DNA from 3 places in the Streptomyces sp. NPDC087440 genome. Region 1 is predicted to be linked to each of the others. Evidence: riboswitches for the same ligand, from Rfam matches in the RefSeq annotation. Region 1 holds a riboswitch; each other region holds the start of a gene.

Region 1 (7,277 bases):
CGACCTCGAAGCGGTGGTCGAGGTAGACCTCAAGGAGTTCCTTGAGGCCGAGGGTCAGGGGCTGGCCGTCGACCAGGGCGACGTTGTTGATGCCGAAGGACTCCTCCATCGGCGTCAGCTTGTAGAGCTGTTCCAGGACGGCCTCCGGGACGAAGCCGTTCTTGATCTCGATGACCAGGCGCAGGCCGTGCGAGCGGTCGGTGAGGTCCTTGACGTCCGCGATGCCCTGGATCTTCTTCGCGCCGACCAGGTCCTTGATCTTCGCGATGACCTTCTCCGGGCCGACCGTGAAGGGCAGTTCCGTGACGACCAGGCCCTTGCGGCGCGCCGTCACGTTCTCCACGGCGGCCGTGGCGCGGATCTTGAAGGTGCCGCGGCCCTTCTCGTACGCGTCCTTGATGCCCGCGAGACCGACGATCCGGCCGCCGGTCGGCAGGTCGGGGCCCGGTACGAAACGCATCAGCGTCTCCAGGTCGGCGCCCGGGTGCTTGATCAGGTGGCGGGCGGCCGCCACGACCTCGCCCAGGTTGTGCGGCGGCATGTTGGTGGCCATGCCGACCGCGATGCCGGTGGCGCCGTTGACCAGCAGGTTCGGGTACGCGGCCGGGAGCGCGACGGGCTCGCGCTCCTTGCCGTCGTAGTTCGGGTTGAAGTCGACCGTGTTCTCGTCGATCGACTCCGTCATCAGCGACGTGGCGTCGGCCATCTTGCACTCGGTGTACCGCATGGCGGCCGGCGGGTCGTCGTTGCCCAGCGAGCCGAAGTTGCCGTGCCCGTCGACCAGCGGCAGCCGCATCGAGAACGGCTGCGCCATGCGCACCAGCGCGTCGTAGATGGACGCGTCGCCGTGCGGGTGCAGCTTTCCCATCACCTCGCCGACGACGCGGGCGCACTTCACGTACCCCCGGTCGGGGCGCAGGCCCATCTCGTTCATCTGGTAGACGATGCGCCGGTGTACGGGCTTGAGGCCGTCCCGCGCGTCCGGCAGGGCGCGCGAGTAGATCACCGAGTAGGCGTACTCAAGGAAGGAGCCCTGCATCTCGTCGACGACGTCGACGTCGAGGATCTTCTCCTCGAACGCCTCGTCAGGCTGCGGGGTCTTCGTGCTGCGGCGGGCCATCGCGGGCGCGGCTCCTTCTCACTGTTCAACGGGCGGTTGCTGGACTGATTCGTGCGGACGCGGGGGTTCCTGACGCGGACCATTGTGGACCGCCCCACTGACAACGCCGACCTCGACCCGTCCGTAGCGGCCGTGCGGCCGTACGGGAGCGGAGTCGGCAGGAGAACAACGAAGACTCGGCAGGAGAAGAACGAAGACTCCGGGAAACGGGAACTTCGCGGACTGTCAGTGCGCTTGCATACAGTGGCAGGACTTAATTGCAGGACTTGTCTCATACGCGATCGAAGGGACGTACATGCCCATGGGTCACACGGCCACAGCGCAGGCCGGCTCCGGCGGCCTGAGCGCGACCGAGCACCGGCTTGCCAACGGTCTGAGGGTGATCCTCTCCGAGGACCACCTGACCCCGGTCGCCGCGGTCTGCCTCTGGTACGACGTCGGCTCGCGCCACGAGGTCAAGGGCCGCACCGGCCTGGCGCACCTCTTCGAGCACCTCATGTTCCAGGGTTCCGCCCAGGTCAAGGGCAACGGCCACTTCGAACTGGTGCAGGGTGCGGGCGGTTCGCTCAACGGCACCACCAGCTTCGAGCGCACCAACTACTTCGAGACCATGCCCGCGCACCAGCTGGAGCTGGCGCTGTGGCTGGAAGCCGACCGGATGGGCTCGCTGCTCACCGCGCTCGACGACGAGTCGATGGAGAACCAGCGCGACGTCGTCAAGAACGAGCGCCGCCAGCGCTACGACAACGTGCCCTACGGCACCGCGTTCGAGAAGCTGACCGCGCTGATGTACCCCGAGGGCCACCCGTACCACCACACCCCGATCGGCTCCATGGCCGACCTGGACGCGGCCACCCTCGAAGACGCCCGCGCCTTCTTCCGTACGTACTACGCACCCAACAACGCGGTGCTGTCGATCGTCGGCGACATCGACCCCGAGCAGACGCTCGCCTGGGTGGAGAAGTACTTCGGCTCCATCCCCGGCCACGACGGCAAGCAGCCGCCCCGCGACGGCTCGCTGCCCGACGTCATCGGCGGCGAACTGCGCGAGGTCGTCGAGGAGGAGGTCCCGGCGCGTGCGCTGATGGCCGCCTACCGGCTGCCCAGCGACGGCACCCGCGAGGCCGACGCCGCCGACCTGGCGCTCACCGTCCTCGGCGGCGGCGAGTCCTCCCGGCTGCACAACCGTCTCGTACGTCGCGACCAGACGGCCGTGGCGGCGGGCTTCGGCCTGCTGCGCCTGGCCGGTGCCCCCTCGCTGGGCTGGCTGGACGTCAAGACCTCGGGCGGCGTGGAGGTTGTGGCCATCGAGGCCGCCGTCGACGAGGAGCTCGCCCGGTTCGCCGCGGAGGGCCCCACGGCCGAGGAGATGGAGCGCGCCCAGGCCCAGCTGGAGCGCGAATGGCTGGACCGCCTCGGCACGGTCGCCGGCCGCGCCGACGAACTGTGCCGGTACGCCGTCCTGTTCGGCGACCCGCAGCTCGCGCTCACCGCGGTGAACCGCGTGCTGGAGGTCACCGCCGAAGAGGTCCGGGTCGTCGCCGAGGCCCGGCTGCGCCCGGACAACCGCGCGGTCCTGGTGTACGAACCGCTGGCCGCCTCCGACGACGTACAGGAAGGCGTGCAGGACGAAGACGAGCAGGAAGGGGCGGACAAGTGACGGAGACCGCAGCCACCACCGGCGAGAGCGCAGCCGTGACCAGCGAGATGCAGTTCCACCCGCAGCCGCAGCCGGGTCCCGCCACCCCGTGGGCCTTCCCGGCCCCCGAGCGCGGCGCCCTGCCCAACGGCCTGACCGTGCTGCGCTGCGACCGCCCCGGCCAGCAGCTGGTGGCCGTCGAGGTCTTCCTCGCCGCGCCCCTGGAGGCCGAGCCCCAGGGTCTCGACGGCGTCGCCACGATCATGTCGCGCGCCTTCACCGAGGGCACCGACAAGCACTCCGCCGAGGAGTTCGCCGCCGAGCTGGAGCGCTGCGGTGCCACCCTCGACGCGTTCGCCGACCACCCGGGCGTGCGGGTCTCCCTCGAAGTCCCGGTCTCCCGGCTGCCGAAGGCGCTCGGACTGCTCGCCGACGCTCTGCGCGCACCGGCGTTCGCCGACGGCGAGATCGAGCGTCTCGTCCGCAACCGGCTCGACGAGCTGCCGCACGAGGCGGCCAACCCGCAGCGGCGGGCCGCCAAGCAGCTCTCCCACGAGCTCTTCCCGGCCGACCTGCGCATGTCGCGCCCGCGCCAGGGCACCGAGGAGACGGTTCGGAACATCGACTCCGCGGCCGTGCGCGCCTTCTACGAGGCGCACGTCCGCCCGGCCACCGCCACCGCGGTCGTCGTCGGCGACCTCACCGGCATCGACCTGGACGCCGTCCTGGCCGACACCCTGGGCGCCTGGACGGGCAACACGGCGGCCCCGCGCCCCCTCGCGCCGATCACCGCCGACGACTCGGGCCGGGTGGTCGTCGTGGACCGGCCCGGCGCCGTCCAGACGCAGCTGTTGATCGGCCGCATCGGCGCCGACCGGCACGACCGCGTCTGGCCCGCCCAGGTGCTCGGCACGTACTGCCTCGGCGGCACCCTCACCTCCCGCCTGGACCGCGTCCTGCGCGAGGAGAAGGGCTACACCTACGGCGTGCGCGCCTTCGGCCAGGTGCTGCGCTCCGCCGAGGACGGCACGGGAGCGGCCATGCTGGCCATCAGCGGCTCCGTGGACACCGAGTCGACCGGGCCCGCCCTGGACGACCTCTGGAAGGTCCTGCGGACGCTCGCGGCCGAGGGCCTCACCGACGCCGAGCGCGACGTCGCCGTGCAGAACCTGGTCGGGGTCGCCCCGCTCAAGTACGAGACGGCTTCGGCCGTCGCGGGCACGCTGGCCGACCAGGTCGAGCAGCAGCTGCCGGACGACTTCCAGGCCCAGTTGTACGCACGGCTCGCCGCGACCGGCACCGTGGAGGCCACCGCCGCCGTGGTGAACGCCTTCCCGGTGGACAAGCTGGTCACGGTCCTGGTCGGCGACGCCTCGCGGATCGCCGATCCGGTGCGCGCGCTGAACATCGGCGAGGTCACGGTGGTCAGCTGACCGGTCTGCCGACCGGCTGGCTGACCGATCAAAGGTCATCCGCAGGAGCACCACAAAGCATGACAAGAAGGACCCCGACGACTTCCGAGTCGTCGGGGTCCTCCCTTATGTCCGAATTATTGCGGAGGTTGCCTGTCTGCCGTGTGGGCTCCTTCACAAAAACGGCCGTCTGTTTGGAGATTGAAAGTACGGCCGTTTAGCGTCGACCCGGCTGTCCGTCAGAGTGCGCCGCAACCGCGGCACCGGGCAGTCATCGCCGAGTCCCCGTCAGGCGCGAGCCTGGGGAGCCGGGGACCCATACGAAGTCCCTGGGGTGAATCGGACGCCATCGCCCTTCACGGGTGGGTGGAGTCCGTAGGAGACCTTCCTGCTCCGAACCCGTCAGCTAACCCGGTAGGCGAGAAGGAAGGAAAGGACACAGCCACTCCATGGCGTTCACCCGTGCCGCCGGGAAGCACCGGCGTCCCTCCGTGCTGTCGCGCAAGAGCGCCAACATCGCCGGAGTCGCCGCCCTCACCACGACCGGTGTCATCGGAACCCTGGCCCCGCAGGCCATCGCCGCCGAGCAGGACCTGGCCGCGGAGGACACCGGCACCATCCGCGCCGTCGCCCTGGACCACTCCGCCGCGACCGTGGCCCAGCGGATCGAGGAGCAGGCCCACGCGCAGCAGAAGGCGCTGGACGAGGCCGAGGCCGCCCGCAAGGCGGAGGCCGAGCGCAAGGCCGAGATCAAGCGCAAGGCCGAGGCCAGGGCCAAGAAGGAGCGCGAGGAGCGCGAGCGCGCCGCCCGCGAGGCCGAGCGCAAGCGCCTCAACACCTTCCGCCTGCCGGTGGCCGGTTCGTACGTCTCCACCAGCTACAAGTCCGGCGGCTCCCTGTGGTCCTCCGGCAGCCACTCCGGCGTCGACTTCCACGCCTCCTCCGGCTCCTCCGTCGTCGCCGTCGGTTCCGGCACGGTCGTCGAGGCCGGCTGGGGCGGCGCGTACGGCAACAACATCGTGATCAGGATGAACGACGGCTCGTACACCCAGTACGGCCACCTCTCCTCGATCGGCGTCTCGGTCGGCCAGTCCGTCGGCTCCGGCGACCAGATCGGCCTGTCCGGCTCGACCGGCAACTCCACCGGCCCGCACCTGCACTTCGAGGCCCGCACCTCGCCCGAGTACGGCTCGGACATCGACCCGGTCGCGTACCTGCGCGAGCACGGCGTCAGCGTCTGACCCGCACACCCCGCAGCGAGCGCCCCGCTTGAGGCCTTCGTGAAAATGCCCCGGCTCCCCGCGAGCCGGGGCATTTTTCGTGCCCGGAGGCCATCGGTCGCGGATTTCCTTCCGTAATTCCCCGCCACTGCAATACAGTTGACGGAAACAATTCGGCGGGCGGACGGAGATCCGGGCATGCGTATTCCCGCGCATTCGGTGTGTACGGCGATCCGCGACGACATCGTCTCCGGCGTCCTGCCACGCGGCAGCCGCCTCACGGAGGAGGTGCTGGCCCGCCGGTACGGCGTCTCGCGCGTCCCTGTCCGCGAGGCGCTGCGCACGCTCCAGGCCGAGGGCTTCGTCGTCACCCGGCGGCACGCGGGCGCCTGTGTGGCCGAGCCGAGCGCACAGGAGGCCGCCGACCTGCTGGAGATGCGGGCGCTGCTGGAGCCACTGGGTGCGGCACGGGCGGCCGCCCGGCGCACCGACGCCCACCTCAAGGTGCTCCGGGGCCTGGTCAGGCTGGGGCAGGAGCGGGTCAGGCGGCCCGAGACCGCGGATCTGGGGGCGCTCGGCGGCTGGTTCCAGGAGACGCTCGCCCAGGCGTCCGGCAGCCCCGGGCTGATCGCCCTGCTCACCCAGCTCAAGCATAAGATCGCCTGGATATACGTCGTCGAGCGTCCGGAGCGGCCCGTGGAGCTCTGGGCCGAACGGGGGGCGATCGTGGACGCGGTGGCCCGCCGCGACGCCGAACGGGCGAGGGCGCTGACCGCGCGGCACGCGGAGCGGGCGGTGGCCGCGCACCGCATGAGGATTCCGCAACATGCCGTCAACGTTGCAGGCGGCCGGAATTAACATGCGGGCCCTATAAAGGGGAGCACGGCAATTCACGTACTCCTGGAATTCCCCGGCAACGGCAGAAGCCGCAGCCCCCGAATTCGGGATGCCGCGGCTTCTGCGCGAAGAATTCGCCCGTACGGGCGCGACCTTCGGAGGTCTTCAGCAGACCTCAAGCGGACCTCACGGGGGCCGCAGGGGTTCAGACGGTCTCGGGGAGCTCGTCCAGGCCCTCGGCGACCAGCTTCGCGAGACGGTCCAGGGCGGCGTCCGCGCCCTCGGCCTCGGACGCCAGCACGATCTCCTCGCCGCCCTGCGCGCCCAGGCCCAGCAGCGCCAGCATCGACGCGGCGTTGACCGGGTTGCCGCCCGCCTTGGCGATGGTGACGGGGACGCCGGTGGCCGTGACGGCGCGGACGAAGATGGAGGCGGGGCGGGCGTGCAGGCCCTCGGCCCAGCCGACGGTGACGCGGCGCTCAACCATGGTGTTGCCCTTCATGTGCTTATTGGTTGTCTAGACCAGTCTCTCACGTGGTGCGGGCTGCTCTGCCCGGCGAAAGTCCCGAACAGGACGGGCCGGACAGGACCAGACTGCCCCGCTCTCCGGGTGCCCGCGAGTCGTAGGCTGCACCCATGGCCAAGGCTGCGGACGATGCGGATCAGGTGAACGGTGCGCGCCGGCACGCGCACTCCGACCAGGCGGAGCGCTCGCACCCCCACCGGCCGGAGCACGCGTACCCCGACCACTGGGAGGCCGACGTCGTGCTCCGCGACGGCGGCACGGCGCGCATCCGGCCCATCACCACGGACGACGCCGACCGGCTGGTCAGCTTCTACGAGCAGGTCTCGGACGAGTCGAAGTACTACCGCTTCTTCGCGCCCTACCCCCGGCTGTCCGCCAAGGACGTCCACCGATTCACCCACCACGACTACGTCGACCGGGTGGGCCTGGCCGTCACCGTCGGCGGAGAGTTCATCGCCACGGTCCGGTACGACCGCATCAACGCCCAGGGCCTGCCCGCCTCCGGCCCCGACGCCGACCAGGC
Region 2 (7,277 bases), on a different contig from region 1:
GGATTCGCCCCGCTGCTGCCCGACACCGCGATCGGACTCGGTGATCTGGCCGCGCTGGAGAGGGAGTTGAAGCGCGGCGACGTCGCCGGGTTCGTCGTCGAGCCCATCCAGGGCAAGGGGGTGCTGGAGTCCCCGCCGGGATTCCTGCGCGCCGCACAGGAGCTGCTGCACCGGCATAAGGCGCTGCTCATCGCGGACGAGGTGCAGACGGGCCTCGGCCGCACCGGCGACTTCTACGCGTACCAGCACGAGGACGGCGTCGAGCCGGATCTCGTGTGCGTGGCGAAGGCGCTGTCGGGCGGGTACGTGCCCGTCGGTGCGACGCTCGGCAAGGACTGGATCTTCAAGAAGGTGTACTCGTCCATGGACCGGGTGCTGGTCCACTCGGCCAGCTTCGGGTCCAACGCGCAGGCCATGGCGGCCGGGCTCGCCGTGCTCTCCGTGATGGAGGACGAGCAGGTCGTGGCCAACGCGCGGCGCACGGGAGAGCTGCTGACGTCGCGGCTGGCGGCCCTGATCGGGAAGTACGAGCTGCTGCACGACGTGCGGGGGCGCGGCCTCATGATCGGCATCGAGTTCGGACGGCCGTCCTCGCTGAAACTGCGCAGCCGGTGGGCGATGCTCCAGGCGGCCCGCAAGGGACTCTTCGCGCAGATGGTCGTCGTACCGCTGCTCCAGAAGCACCGGATCCTCACCCAGGTGTCCGGCGACCACCTGGAAGTGATCAAGCTGATTCCGCCGCTGACCGTGGGGGAGAAGGAGGTCGACCGGTTCGTGGAGGCCTTCACCGCCGTGATGGACGACGCACACTCCGGCGGTGGCCTGATGTGGGACTTCGGCAGGACACTGGTGAAGCAGGCGGTCGCGAACCGCTGAGCCGTTTTTGCCTCTGGGGTAAGAAGTTTGCCCCAGAGGCAAGCAGTCTGGCTCAATGGACGGCATGACGCCACGCCTCGAAGAGGCGGCCGAAGGCCCCGTGGACCTGCCTTCCGTCGCCCCCCACCTGCGAGAACTCCGCCGCCGCAGCGGTTTCACGCTGGAGGCCGCGGCCCGCCGCGCCGGGCTCTCGCCCGCGCACCTCTCCCGGCTGGAGACCGGGCAGCGCCAGCCCTCGCTGCCGTTGCTGCTCGCGCTGGCCCGCATCTACGGTACGACCGTCTCCGAGGTCCTCGGCGAGACGGCCGCCGACCCGGACGCCGTCGTGCGGGCCGGCGAGATGACCGCCCGCGAGGCCGACGGCTGGACGTACCGCCAGGCCGGGAGCCACGGCCGGGCCATGCAGGCACTGCGGGTCCACGTCCCGCACGCCGCCCAGCAGGAGCTCGTACGGGTCCATCCCGGCGAGGAGTGGCTGTACGTGCTCAAAGGCCGCCTGCGTCTTGTCCTCGGGGAGCGTGTGCACACCCTGGACGAGGGCGACAGCGCCCACTTCGACTCGCTCACCCCGCACCGGATCACCGCGGTGACGCCGGACGGGGCGGAGCTGCTCTTCCTCCACACACTGATGCAGAGCACCGTCGCAGGGCTCTGCCTGCCCCAGGAGTCATGAGATGCCCGAGTTCGCCGCCGCCCAGCCGCAGGGACTCGCCCCGTCGCAGGGGGCCGCTTCGCCGCAGGGTTTCGTCAAGGCTCCCGGGCCCACCCCGGCGCACCAGCTCACCGAGGCGCAGACCGCCGCCATGGACGCCATCGCCCGCGCCGCGGAGGAGGCGGCCCGCGCCGCCCGGCCCGGCTCCGACCGGGGAGCCGAGTGGCAGGACGGTGCGGGCAAGGCAGGTCCGGACGGCTTCGTCGCGGACAAGGCGCCGCACGGGCTGGTGGTGCGGGTCTTTCTCTACATCGTGGTCGGGCACATCATCGCCGCGTTCATCTTCCTGCTCTTCACGATCGGCGACGCCTGACCGCAGGGGCTACTCGGTGAGCCGCTCGCGCAGCGCCTCACGGACCTCGGGGGTCAGCCGCAGGCCCTGCTCCAGGTAGGCGTCCGTGGTGCCCCAGATCTCCTCGATGGTGGCGAAGGCCGCGTCCAGGTACTCGACGCGGGCGTCGAAGAGCGGCGCGAGCAGGCTCATGACCTCGGCGTTCATGGCGTCCGGTGAGGTGCTGGTGCGGCGCACCCGGTAGCGGCGGTGCGGGTCGTTGGACTTCAGGTAGTCCGCCCGGACGGCGTCCGGCTCCACGCCCACGGCCAGCAGCGTCACCGCGATCGCCAGGCCCGCGCGGTCCTTGCCCGCCGCACAGTGCATCAGCGCCGGAACACTGTCCTCGGCCAGGGCGTGCAGCACCCGGCTGTGTTCGGCGGTGCGGTCCTTGATCATGCGGCGGTACGAGTTTGTCATGCGCGCGGCGGCCTTGCCGTCGTCGAGGATCTCGCGCAGCTGGTCGATGTCCCCGTCGCGCACCATCCGCCAGAACTCGGCGCCGTCCGCCGGGTCGCTCAGCGGGATGTTCACGTTCCGTACGCCCGTCAGCTCGACGTCCGGACCCTCCAGCTTCTGGTCCGCCGCATTGCGGAAGTCGAAGATCGTGTGCAGGGCGAGGGAGCCAAAGAACACTGTGTCGGCCTCGGTGGCGTGCGCCAGGTGACCGCTGCGGAAGAGCCGCCCGTACCGCGTCCGCCGCCCGTCGGCGGCGGGCAGCCCGCCCACGTCGCGGAAGTTCCGTACACCTGCGAGATCCGGCTCGGCCGACGGCGATGCCTGCTGCGTCACGAGTGCTCCTCAAGGTCGTTCGCCGGCGCGGGCACGCCGACGAGGGGCACTGGCCGACGATACGACAGAAGCGTCCCGAAATGGGGGCCTCGGGCAACCATCTGGGGCGTACAGGGGTGCGAGTGAGCAGAATCATAGAGAAGGCCGTGACTTCTGCTGCCGAAGCGTCAAACGGCAGGCCAGGGGCGGGAGATGACATCCGGGACGGCTGCGCGCCACCGGGAGAATCGTGGAGAAGACGTGTCCGGGAGAGGGAGAAGGCGGGAACGGCTTGTTCCGGCGGTCTGCACTCGCTTACGGTCACCGTCAATCCGGGTGGACCGCCGAATCCTGCCACCGCTCGGAGTCCGCATCCCATTTCTTCGTGTGGCAGGAGCGGGGGACCCAGGTAGTACGCCGGTACCGGAGGGCACCAGCCCGCCGGAGCGGCTCGGGGTGAAGCAGCGCTCCCAGGGGAGCGAGGCCGGGCATCTCCAGCCCGAACCCGACAGCTCACCTCGCAGGCGCCGGAGAGGAATCCGTCATGCCCGCAAAGGGTAAGCACCGCCGCCCGAAGTCCAGTTCCTCGCTCACCCGGGGCTTCGTCGCCGCCGGTACGGGCGGTGCGGCGCTGGCCCTTCCGCTCATCGGCGCCACGGGGGCGCACGCCGCCGAGAAGGGCGCGGCCCCGGTCGCGCTGCCGCAGGAGGCGCCCCAGGTGCAGCTGCCGCAGCAGCGCACGGCCGCGCCGCAGCAGGCGGCCCCCGCCGCTGTCCCCGCCGCTCCCTCCGCGCCGAAGACCGACACCCGTACGTACTCCGTGGTGTCCGGCGACAGCCTGTCGAAGATCGCGGCGGACCAGGACGTGCGCGGCGGCTGGCAGAAGGTCTACACCGACAACAAGAAGGTCGTCGGCGGGGACCCCTCGCTGATCTACCCCGGCATGAAGCTCACCCTCGGCGGCAAGGCCCCCGCCGCTGAGCAGAAGGCCTCCGCGCCGGTCCCGCAGCAGCAGCGGACCGAGCGTGTGGAGCGTACGGACAAGCGCGCCGAGCAGCGCACGGAGAACCGGGTCGAGCAGCGCTCCGAGAAGCGGACGGAGCGGCGCGCCGAACAGCGTTCCGAGCAGCGCACCGAGCGCAAGCAGCAGTCGCAGCGCTCCGGGTTCAGCGCCCCCGTCCCCTCCGGCGTCTCCACCCCCTACCGCGCCTCGGGCGGCAGCTGGTCCAGCGGTTACCACACCGGTGTCGACTTCCGGGCCTCCTCCGGCACCCCGGTCAAGGCCGTCGCTGCGGGCACCGTGGTCTCCGCCGGCTGGGGCGGCGCGTACGGCAACGAGGTCGTCATCCGGCACAACGACGGCCGCTACTCGCAGTACGCCCACCTCTCCGCACTGGGCGTCCGCTCCGGACAGAGCGTCTCGGGCGGCCAGCAGATCGGCTACTCGGGCTCCACCGGAAACTCCACCGGCCCGCACCTGCACTTCGAGATCCGCACCGGCCCCGGCTACGGCTCGGACATCGACCCGCTGGGCTACCTGCGCAGCAACGGCGTCCCGCTCTAGCCTTCCCGCTCGCGTACGGTCCTCTTCCGTACGGTCGTCCTCACGGTCGTCCTTCGTGCGGCCCGGCCATTCGGCGTACTCGCCCCCGCGCCCCTCCCGGTGCGGGGGCGAGACTCGTCCCAGGAGGCGCCACCTCTGTATTCCGGGTTGGGTGAATCTTGACCGGTGGCATATCTCACCCCCCGTCAACCCCTCCCTACGGTGGCGTAGGTCACTTGCGAAAGTGAAGGATGTATCGACGTGGCAGACGATTCGAGATCATTCAGCGCAGGCACCATCGGGTCGTACGCGGCGATCGGGGACAGCTTCACCGAAGGGGTCGGAGACCCTGGCCCCGGCGGCGCGTTCATCGGGTGGGCCGACCGGCTGGCCGTCCTTCTGGACGACCGGGTACCCGAGCACACCTTCCGATACGCAAACCTCGCCGTACGCGGCAAACTGCTCGACCAGATCGTGGCCGACCAGGTCCCTCGGGCCAAGGAGCTGGCTCCCGACCTGGTCAGTTTCTGTGCGGGCGGCAACGACATCATCCGGCCCGGCACCGACCCCGACGACGTCGCCGAGCGCTTCGAGAAGGCCGTCGCCGACCTCACCTCGGCGGTCGGCACGGTCATGGTGACCACGGGCTTCGACACCCGGGGCATCCCGGTGCTGCGCCATCTGCGCGGCAAGGTCGCCACGTACTCGGCGCACGTGCGGGCCATCGCCGACCGGTACGACTGCCCGGTGCTGGACCTGTGGTCGCTGAGGTCCGTGCAGGACCGGCGCGCCTGGGACTCCGACCGGCTGCACCTCTCTCCCGAGGGGCACACCCGGGTCGCGCTGCGGGCCGGTCAGGTCCTCGGCCTGGAGATCCCGGCCGACCCCGACCAGGCGTGGCCGCCGATGGCACCGCGCGGGCGCCTCGAAGCGCGCCGCGACAACATCGACTGGGCGCGCGAGCACCTGGTGCCGTGGATCGGGCGACGCCTGCGCGGCGAGAGCTCGGGCGACCACGTCGAGGCGAAGCGGCCGGACCTGCTTCCGCTCTGATCCCCGCTGCGGGGTGTGCGGCGGGGCAGCCCGGCCGCCCGCCTCACTCCGACACGGACGTGAACCGGCCCGCAGAGCCCCTGCCGCCCCACGGCGTGTTGCGCTGCGACAGGTCCACGCGCACGCCGTGCGCCGCGATCTCCGCCTGTATTCGCCGCTCCATCTCCGCGGAGAGGAAGTGGTGGTGCAGGTCCAGGCACCGGAGGTGGGTGAGCGGCTGCCCCTCCAGCAGGGCGGCCGCGCCCTCGTCGCCCAGCACGCCGTTGGACAGGTCCAGGGTGTGCAGTCCGGCGACGACGGGGGCGCCCGCGACCGCTTCGGCGATCTCGTTCTGGATCTCGCTGTTGCGCAGGCCCAGGTACGTCAGGCCCGGGAAGCGGGTGCCGTCCAACAGTGGTGCCAGGTCGGAGAGTTCGGCGTCGCCGCCGCAGCCCGATTCGCCGAGCCACAGGTCGAGGTGGGTGAGGGCCGGCAGGGTGCTGGCGGCGATGCCGTTCGCCACCGCCCTGGGCAGGCCGCCCGTCTCCATGGTCAGGCGGCGCAGCTTCTCGTGCGTGACCGGCGGGAACTCCAGCTCGGTGCCGCCGCGTACGCCCAGTTCGACGAGGTCCGGGAAGGCGGAGAGCAGGACCGTCACGTCGGACTGCTCGATGCCGCACATCTCCTCGTCCTCCGGCGTCATGTCGCCGATGAAGACCGCCTCCAGGGTCGTCAGACGGTCCGCCGCAGCCGTGATCAAGGACAGCACGGTGCTGCTGGACTCCGGCCCGAACTCCCCCCACCTGCCGATGACGAGTGCCCGCACCCGGCCGGGATCGACCGCGGCGAGGAACCGGTCGAAGGACTCCATCCAGTCCTCCTCGCCGTCCCACGATTCGACGTGCACACGCCAGGCCACGGTGTCGGCGTCGGGCAGCGCGGCGTCGTCGCCCGGCTCGGGGAAGGTCACGACCGGCAGACCGTGGAACTCCGAGAGGTGGTCAATGCTGTACATGTCCGCGAGCTCCTCACGCCGTACGGCCGACTGATGTGCGAAAAGGTTTACCAAGAGCCACTGACATCGCCGGTCGCCCGGGTTGTTTCCGCAGCTCAGCGGTGATTGTCAGACCCGACCCTTAGCTTTTTGAGGCAAGGCGGTCACAGCGGGTGGCGGCCTGGGAAGGGGAGAGCTGTGTACCGGCAAGGGGACGTTCTGATCGTGCCGCTGGAGGAGACGGCGGTGCCCTCGTACGCCGTGCGGGCACCCGGCGAACCCCGGGACGGCCGGGGCCGGTTGGTGCTGGCCCTCGGCGAGGTCACCGGTCACGCGCACGCGGTGCAGGGTCCCGGCCGACTGGTGCGCGAGGGCGGTCCGTTGGACCCGACGCTGCTCCATCTCCCGGACGGGGGACGGGTCGTGCACGAGGAGCACGCGGTCATACCCCTCCCGAAGGGCTGGTACCGGGTGGTGCGCCAGCGGGAGTACGTGCCGGGAGCGTTCCGTGTCGTCGCCGACTGAACCTGTCGGGCTGACGTGGGGCACGGACCACGGTGAACAGAGCGTTGGGCAACAGGGGACGGGGAGTTCGACCATGCAGGACGTGCGGGACACACAGGACATGTACGACATGCAGGAGCTGACGGCACGGGGCGCGCACGACTGGCGCGACGTGGCCGCCGCCACCGGAGCCGCCGACCGGGCCGCCGCGGAGGAGGGCGTACGGCTCGCCTACCGCTCGGCGGGCCTCGCCGAGCCCGCGCGGATCGTCTGGGCCGACTCGCCCAGGGCCGCCGTCGAGGCCGTCGACAAGCTCGCCGACGCGGGCCGGTCCGTGCGGCACGAGGTCCGCACCGCCCCCTGGGCCGAGGAACGGCGGCGGGCGCACGACGCGTTGGGCCCCGCCGGATGGGCCGGGCTGTGGTCCGCCACCGGGGCACGGCTCTGGGACCCGACCCGGGCGCTCGCCGACCGCATACGCGCCGGGGTCGTCGAGGCCCTGACCGTGCGCCCC
Region 3 (7,277 bases), on a different contig from region 1:
CGCCAACAACCCGTACCTCATGCTGAAGCAGGCCAACAAGGCCGGGAAGCCGCCGCACACCGCGCTGTTCGTGTCGGGCGCGGCGGGCGACGGCTACGAGGCGGCGAACGCGCTCAAGGGCGAGGCGAAGAAGCCGACGACGGTACGGGTGGTGAAGACCGTGGGACCGCACGGCACCAGCGTGTGGAAGCAGCAGGTGCCGGAGGTCTTCCGGTGGCTGTCGGAGCAGGTCGGGAAGTAGCCGCGGGAGGGCCCGGGGTCAGTAGCGGCCCGCGGTGCCGTGCCCCCGGCCGCCGCCGCGCAGTCGGCCGAGCAGCGACCTGGCCTGTGCGCGCCTGCGCGGATTGGCGGCCTCGCGGCGGCCGCGGGCGATGGTGCGGCGGCCCTGCGGGCTGCGGGCGTAGCTCTTGAGCTTGCTGATGATGCCGGGCATGGGGTTCCTCCGGTCGTCCACTGCGCCGTGGAGGTCACGGCCCTGCACGGCGTGTACCCCTGCCCGACCCGCTGATGCGGCGGGATCACGCCACCCGCCAGGACCCGGCCTCCTCCGCACCACCCGCCTCGCCGCGGGCCCCTCACACCGGCCGTGTCGCCCCCACCATCGGCATCTGGTCGATCGGCGCGATCCGCACGGGGGCGCCGGGGCGCGGGGCGTGGATCATCTTGCCGTCGCCGATGTACAGCCCGACGTGCGAGATCCCCGAGTAGAAGAACAGCAGGTCCCCCGGCGCGAGTTGGGAACGCGAGACCCGCTGCCCCGCGTTGATCTGGGTGTACGTGGTCCGGGGCAGCGACACCCCGGCCGAGCGCCAGGCAGCCTGGGTCAGTCCCGAGCAGTCGAAGGAGGAGGGGCCCGTGGCGCCCCAGACGTAGGGCTTGCCGAGCGCGGAGTAGGCGAAGGACACGGCCTGCGCGGCCCGGGCGTTGGGTGCGCCGACCGAGCCGCGCGGCAGCTCCCGGCCCGCCGAGGCCCGGTCGGCGCGTTCGCCTTCGCCCCCGTGCCCGTCCTGGGCGGCGTACCGGGCCCGGTCCTCGCCGGTCAGCCGGGAGAGCAGCTCCTCGGCCTCGGAGATGTTCCCCTGGATCTTCTCCTTCTGCTTCTTCAGCTCGGCCTCCTCCTGGGCGAGCTGGCCGAAGCGCTGCCCGGCGGCGCCCCGCAGCCGGGCGATCTGCGCGAGCTGCCGCTGCGCGCCCCGGACCTTGGCGGCCTGGAGCTCCCCGGCCCGCCCGGCGACGGCGGCCCGCTCCAGGTACTGGTCGGGGTCCGAGGTGAGGGCGACCTGCAGGGCGGGCTCGATGCCGCCGGAGCGGTACTGGGCCGCGGCCATCGAGCCGAGCGACCTGCGCTCGACGTTGAGCTGCTCGGTGCGGCGGGCCGCCTCGTCGCGGAGCTGGTCCAGGGACCTCTTGGTCCGTACGGACTTCTCCTTCACGCCGTTGTACGTCTCGGTGGCGGTCTCGGCGTCGTGGTAGAGCTTGTCGACCTTCGACTTGATCTGGGCCGGGGTGAGCGTCGGCTCCGCGTGCGCGGTGCCCTCCAGGGCGGTGCTGCCCGCGGCTCCCGCCAGTGCGAGGGTGACCGCGGTGGTGCGGGCGGTACTGCCGCCGAGTGAGCGCTGCTTGGGCTTCCGGTGCGCTGCCACGAGGGCGTTCACGTCCTTCCACGGGTACGGCCGGTGGGGGTGGGGGAGTCGGCCATCTGGGGAGGGACGCTAAACCTGCCCGTCACGGGGCAGCCTTCGAACGACCGCTAATGCCCGCAAGTGCTCAGACATTGGTCGAGATCGATCACGGCGAACGAGGCGGAACCACTGCTTCCGTTCCCTCTGTGACCGATGGGGCACAGTGGCCCGCCCTGCCGCATGAGGCGTGCTAACGGCTGGCTAGGCTCCGGCCATGGACGTACTCCTCAACATCTTCGTCGGCCTGCACATCATCGGCATCGCCTCCCTCCTCGGCGGGTTCCTGACCCAGATGAAGGCGATGGGCGCGGGCACCGCCCGCTTCAGCCCCGCGATGCTGCACGGCGCGCTGACGATGCTGATCACCGGGGTCGCCCTGGTCGGCATCCACCAGGCCCAGGACCACAACGTCAACAACCTCAAGATCGGCATCAAGCTGGCGATCCTCGTGGTGATCCTGGGCCTCGTCTACGTCAAGCGCGACGAGGAGAAGGTGGAGAAGGCACTGTTCGGCGCGGTCGGCGGGCTGACGGTCGTCAACATCTTCATCGCCGTCCTGTGGAACTGACGCCGCCGGGCACTCAGACGGGCCGCACGCTCCCGTGGATCGGCATGTAGAAGATCGACTCCTCGCGCACCTGCGCGTTCGGCTTCGGCGCGTGGATCATCATCCCGTCGCCCTTGTAGATGCCGACGTGGCTGATGTCGTCGTAGAAGAACACCAGGTCACCCGGCTTGAGGTCCTTCGTCGCGACCCGCTCGCCGACCTTCACCTGGTCCCAGGTGGTACGCGGCAGGTCCACCCCGGCGGCCTTCCAGGCGGCCTGGGTGAGCCCCGAGCAGTCGTACGAGGAGGGGCCGGTCGCGCCCCAGACGTACGGCTTGCCGAGCTGGGCCCGCGCGAAGGCCAGCACCTTCCCGGCCTTCGTGGAGTACGAGCTCCCGGAGCCGGAGCCGGAGCCCGAGCCACTGTCGGAACCCGAGCCCGAGCCACTGTCGGCACCCGAGCCCTGTCCGGAGCCTTCGGCGGGCTGCGGCTGCTCCTTCTGCCGCTCCCGCTCCTTGGCCGCCTCCGCCGCCTGCCGCCGCGCCAGCTCGTCCGCCCTGCGCCGGGCCTCCGCCTTCCGCTCGCGCTCCAGCTGCTCCAGCCGCGCCTTCTCCTGCGTGCTCAGCCGCGACAGCAGCCCGCGCGCCTGGCCCAGCTTGTCCTGCACGTCCTCCTTGGACTGCCGCAGCGCCGCCTGCGCCGTGGTCAGCCGTTCCAGGCCGCGGGTCGCCTCGCCCCGCTTCCTCGCGGCGGCCTCCTGCTGGGTGCTGTAGTCGTCGACCAGCTTCTGCTGCCGCTCGTTGGCCCGGGCCATCACCCGCCGGGACGCGAAGTACGACGCGGGGTCGTCCGAGAGGAACAGCGCGGAGGCCGAGCCCACCGACCCGCTCCGGTACTGGGACGCGGCGAGCGAGCCGAGCGTGCGCCGGGCCTGGTTCAGCCGGTCGGTGCGCCGGGCGACGTCGTCCAGCACCCCGTCGAGCCGCTGCTTCTGCTTGCGGGTGGCCTCCTTGGCCGCGTTGTACTCCTGGGTCGCCGCCCCGGCCTGCCGGTACAGGGCCTCCACCTTCTGCTGCACCTCCTCGACGGAGGGCTTCGGCGCGGCCGGGGAGGCCTGCGCGGGCTGGGCGACGATGCCGACGGTCACCAAGGCGGCGGTGGTGACGCCGACGCCGGGCGCCGAGGAACGCATCGACGCGGCGATACCGGGCCGTGGTTTGCGGTGCGTGGGCGCAGGCTTGCGGTGCGAGGACACAGCGGGCAATTCCTTCCGTGGACCGCCTACCGGGTTAGCTGTCGGGTTCGGGCTCACGGAAAGGAAGGCGTGCCCTACGGCCCTCGGGTGTGGGGGTACGGGCCGATTCACCCCGGTGGTGTGTGTGGGTCCCCGGTTCCGAACCGCCGTGCGGGCGGGCCGGATTCGGCGTGCGACGACCGTTCCGGCGCGGTTCGCCGAGGGGGGTACGGGCCGCTCGCGCAGCACCGTAACGAATGGCTGTGACGGGTGGGAAGCCTGATGTTCGATATGCCCGATACATTTTCGTGACCTTCGTGGCCTTCGTGAGGGTGTGAGCGGAAGGCCACGGATGGTGGTCGCGGAGGGTTCTGGCGGAATCCGGACCGGGCTGTCAGTGGGGCCGCCTAGACTCGGTAGGCGATGAGCAGCCTCTTTGACGACAGCTTCCTGGCCGACCTCCAGAACAAGGACGACTCGGCCCCGCCGCCCCCGGAGGACACCGACGAAGGTCCCCCTCCGGAGGAGGTTCCGCACGACCTGTTCGAGGGGAAGTTCGACGGCCCGCCGCCGCCCCGGGACGCCTACTACCGGGACGGCGCCCCCCGCCCGGTCCTGGACCCGGCGGCCCTCCTCGACGGGCTGAACGACAACCAGCGCGCCGCCGTCGTGCACGCCGGGTCGCCGCTGCTCATCGTGGCCGGAGCCGGTTCCGGCAAGACCCGGGTGCTCACCCACCGCATCGCGCACCTGCTCTCCGCGCGCGGTGTGCACCCCGGCCAGATCCTCGCGATCACCTTCACCAACAAGGCCGCCGCCGAGATGAAGGAGCGCGTGGAGGCCCTGGTCGGCCCGCGCGCGGGCGCCATGTGGGTGTCCACGTTCCACAGCGCGTGCGTGCGCATCCTGCGCCGCGAGTCCAAGAAACTGGGCTTCACCAGCTCCTTCTCGATCTACGACGCCGCCGACTCCAAGCGCCTGATGGCCCTGGTCTGCCGCGACCTGGACCTCGACCCGAAGAAGTTCCCGCCGAAGTCCTTCAGCGCCAAGGTCTCCAATCTCAAGAACGAGCTGATAGACGAAGAGACCTTCGCGGGCCAGGCCGCCGACGGCTTCGAGAAGACCCTCGCCCAGGCGTACGCGATGTACCAGTCCCGCCTGCGCGAGGCGAACGCGCTGGACTTCGACGACATCATCATGACGACGGTGCACCTGCTCCAGGCGTTCCCGGACGTCGCCGAGCACTACCGGATGCGTTTCCGCCACGTCATGGTCGACGAGTACCAGGACACCAACCACGCCCAGTACACCCTGGTCCGCGAGCTGGTCGGCCCCTCGGGCCCCGGCCTCGCACCCGGCGAGCTGTGCGTCGTCGGTGACGCCGACCAGTCGATCTACGCCTTCCGCGGCGCGACGATCCGCAACATCCTCCAGTTCGAGGAGGACTACCCGGACGCCACGACGATCCTGCTGGAGCAGAACTACCGCTCCACTCAGACGATCCTCACCGCCGCCAACGCGGTCATCGAGCGCAACGAGAACCGCCGCGCGAAGAACCTCTGGACCGACGCCGGCGCGGGCTCGCTCATCACCGGATACGTCGCGGACACCGAGCACGACGAGGCCCAGTTCATCGCCGAGGAGATCGACCGCCTCACCGACGCGGGCGACGCCAAGGCCGGAGACGTCGCCGTCTTCTACCGCACCAACGCCCAGTCCCGCGTCTTCGAAGAGATCTTCATCCGGGTCGGCCTGCCCTACAAGGTCGTCGGCGGCGTCCGCTTCTACGAGCGCAAGGAGGTCCGGGACATCCTGGCCTACCTGCGCGTCCTGTCCAACCCCGAGGACACCGTCCCGCTGCGCCGCATCCTCAACGTGCCCAAGCGCGGCATCGGCGAGCGTGCCGAGGCCATGATCGACGCGCTCTCCCTGCGCGAGCGGATCAGCTTCCCGCAGGCCCTGCGCCGCGTCGACGAGGCGTACGGCATGGCCGCCCGCTCGTCCAACGCCGTCAAGCGGTTCAACACGCTGATGGAGGAGCTCCGTACGATCGTGGAATCGGGAGCCGGACCGGCCGTCGTCCTCGAAGCGGTCATGGAGCGCACGGGCTACCTCGCCGAGCTCCAGGCGTCCACCGACCCGCAGGACGAGACCCGCATCGAGAACCTCCAGGAACTCGCCGCCGTCGCCCTGGAGTTCGAGCAGGAGAACGGCGACGAGGACACCCCGGGCACCCTCTCCGACTTCCTGGAGAAGGTCGCCCTGGTCGCCGACTCCGACCAGATCCCCGACGAGGACGAAGACGGTTCCGGCGTCATCACGCTGATGACGCTGCACACCGCCAAGGGCCTCGAATTCCCGGTCGTCTTCCTCACCGGCATGGAGGACGGCGTCTTCCCGCACATGCGCTCGCTGGGCAACACCAAGGAGCTGGAGGAGGAGCGCCGCCTCGCCTACGTCGGCATCACCCGCGCCCGCGAACGGCTCTACCTCACCCGCTCCACCCTGCGCAGCGCCTGGGGCCAGCCCTCGTACAACCCGGCCTCCCGCTTCCTGGAGGAGATCCCGGACACCCACCTGGAGTGGAAGCGCACCGGTGCGCAGATCCCGGCGGGCCCGGTCTCCGGTTCCCGGGGCGGGGTGGGCTCGGTGGCGGCCTCGCTGTCGTCGTCGCTCGCCAACTCCCGCTCCCGCAAGGGGCCTTCGGGCTTCGCCACCGGCCGGGCCTCGGACAAGCCGGTGATCACCCTCGCGGTCGGCGACCGGGTCACGCACGACCAGTTCGGCCTCGGCACGGTGATGACGGTGACCGGCTCCGGCTCGGACGCGCAGGCCACCATCGACTTCGGCGACGAGCGCCCGAAGAAGCTGCTGCTGCGGTACGCGCCGGTCGAGAAGCTGTAGTACGTCGCTGTACGCCGCAGGGGCCGCACCGGATCTCCGGTGCGGCCCCTGCGGCGTACAGGCGCGTGTTTGCTGACGTCGCTACGTCGGGTCGAGGTCGTGGCTGCGGAGCCAGGCCAGCGGGTCGACGGCCGAGCCGCCGCCGGGGCGCACCTCGAAGTGCAGGTGGGCGCCCGTGGAGTTGCCGGAGTCGCCCGCGTAGCCGATGACGTCGCCCGCCTTGACGGTGCCGGAGCGCATCTTGGTGCGGGAGAGGTGGCAGTACCAGGTCTCCACGCCCTTCGGCGAAACGACCTTCATCATGTTTCCGTAGGCGCTGTTGAACTGGTAGCTGACCGTGCCGTCGGTCGCCGCCATCACCGGGGTGCCGAGGTCGACGGGGAAGTCGATGCCGGTGTGCACGGCCGCCCAGTTGACGCCCGCCTGGCCGTAGTACGCGCTCAGACCGTGCTGCTTCACCGGCAGGACGTACTTGGGGCGGGCGGCCTCCTTGCGGGCGGCCTCCTCGGCCTTGCGCTTCTTCTCGGCGTCCTGGCGTTCCTTGAGGTCGATGCGCTCCTGCGTACGGCTGGCGCGGTCGCCGAAGTCGCGGGCGTCGGCGCTCAGTCCGGCGGCCATGGTGTCGAGTTTGTTGTTGACGGCGACGGGCTTCACGGTCGCCGGGTCGGCGACGGTCATGGCCGTCGGCTTCTTCGCCTCGTCGGCGCCCGCGACCCCGCTGACGGAAGCGGCGGCGATTCCTGCGACGCCCATGACACAGGCGGAGGGCACGGCGACGGTGAAGAGGGCGGAGCGCTTGGCGGGGGTGCGGCGGCGGCCGCGGTTCGCGGGGGCTCGGCGGGCGGCGCGAGGGCCGGCCGCCGCGGGTTCCGGCTCGGGGCCCGGGCCGGAGTCGGCCTCGTCGTGGGCG

What was found. Region 1 has a riboswitch for cyclic di-AMP ahead of ACIO3O_RS10615 (M23 family metallopeptidase). Riboswitches for the same ligand answer to the same signal wherever they lie in the genome.
Region 2: linked by a shared signal. The riboswitch ahead of ACIO3O_RS26870 (peptidoglycan DD-metalloendopeptidase family protein) and the one ahead of ACIO3O_RS10615 (M23 family metallopeptidase) in region 1 are both predicted to bind cyclic di-AMP.
Region 3: linked by a shared signal. The riboswitch ahead of ACIO3O_RS05500 (NlpC/P60 family protein) and the one ahead of ACIO3O_RS10615 (M23 family metallopeptidase) in region 1 are both predicted to bind cyclic di-AMP.

Annotation. Positions count from the first base shown of each region.
Region 1 is NZ_JBIUXN010000003.1:551,482-558,758, reverse strand. It holds gene ACIO3O_RS10630 (DNA topoisomerase (ATP-hydrolyzing) subunit A) at 1-1,120, opposite strand, end outside; gene ACIO3O_RS10625 (M16 family metallopeptidase) at 1,416-2,780, shown strand; gene ACIO3O_RS10620 (M16 family metallopeptidase) at 2,828-4,192, shown strand; cyclic di-AMP (ydaO/yuaA leader) riboswitch at 4,437-4,607, shown strand; gene ACIO3O_RS10615 (M23 family metallopeptidase) at 4,621-5,412, shown strand; gene ACIO3O_RS10610 (GntR family transcriptional regulator) at 5,590-6,249, shown strand; gene ACIO3O_RS10605 (HPr family phosphocarrier protein) at 6,434-6,715, opposite strand; gene ACIO3O_RS10600 (GNAT family N-acetyltransferase) at 6,865-7,277, shown strand, end outside.
Region 2 is NZ_JBIUXN010000015.1:16,761-24,037, reverse strand. It holds gene ACIO3O_RS26890 (aspartate aminotransferase family protein) at 1-876, shown strand, start outside; gene ACIO3O_RS26885 (helix-turn-helix domain-containing protein) at 941-1,549, shown strand; gene ACIO3O_RS26880 (DUF6126 family protein) at 1,551-1,901, shown strand; gene ACIO3O_RS26875 (tyrosine-protein phosphatase) at 1,911-2,711, opposite strand; cyclic di-AMP (ydaO/yuaA leader) riboswitch at 3,023-3,230, shown strand; gene ACIO3O_RS26870 (peptidoglycan DD-metalloendopeptidase family protein) at 3,235-4,254, shown strand; gene ACIO3O_RS26865 (SGNH/GDSL hydrolase family protein) at 4,495-5,286, shown strand; gene ACIO3O_RS26860 (STM4015 family protein) at 5,330-6,280, opposite strand; gene ACIO3O_RS26855 (hypothetical protein) at 6,458-6,784, shown strand; gene ACIO3O_RS26850 (DUF6745 domain-containing protein) at 6,894-7,277, shown strand, end outside.
Region 3 is NZ_JBIUXN010000002.1:172,831-180,107, forward strand. It holds gene ACIO3O_RS05480 (alpha/beta hydrolase) at 1-241, shown strand, start outside; gene ACIO3O_RS05485 (hypothetical protein) at 260-433, opposite strand; gene ACIO3O_RS05490 (NlpC/P60 family protein) at 576-1,643, opposite strand; gene ACIO3O_RS05495 (hypothetical protein) at 1,897-2,250, shown strand; gene ACIO3O_RS05500 (NlpC/P60 family protein) at 2,264-3,493, opposite strand; cyclic di-AMP (ydaO/yuaA leader) riboswitch at 3,492-3,665, opposite strand; gene pcrA (DNA helicase PcrA) at 3,887-6,367, shown strand; gene ACIO3O_RS05510 (M23 family metallopeptidase) at 6,449-7,277, opposite strand, start outside.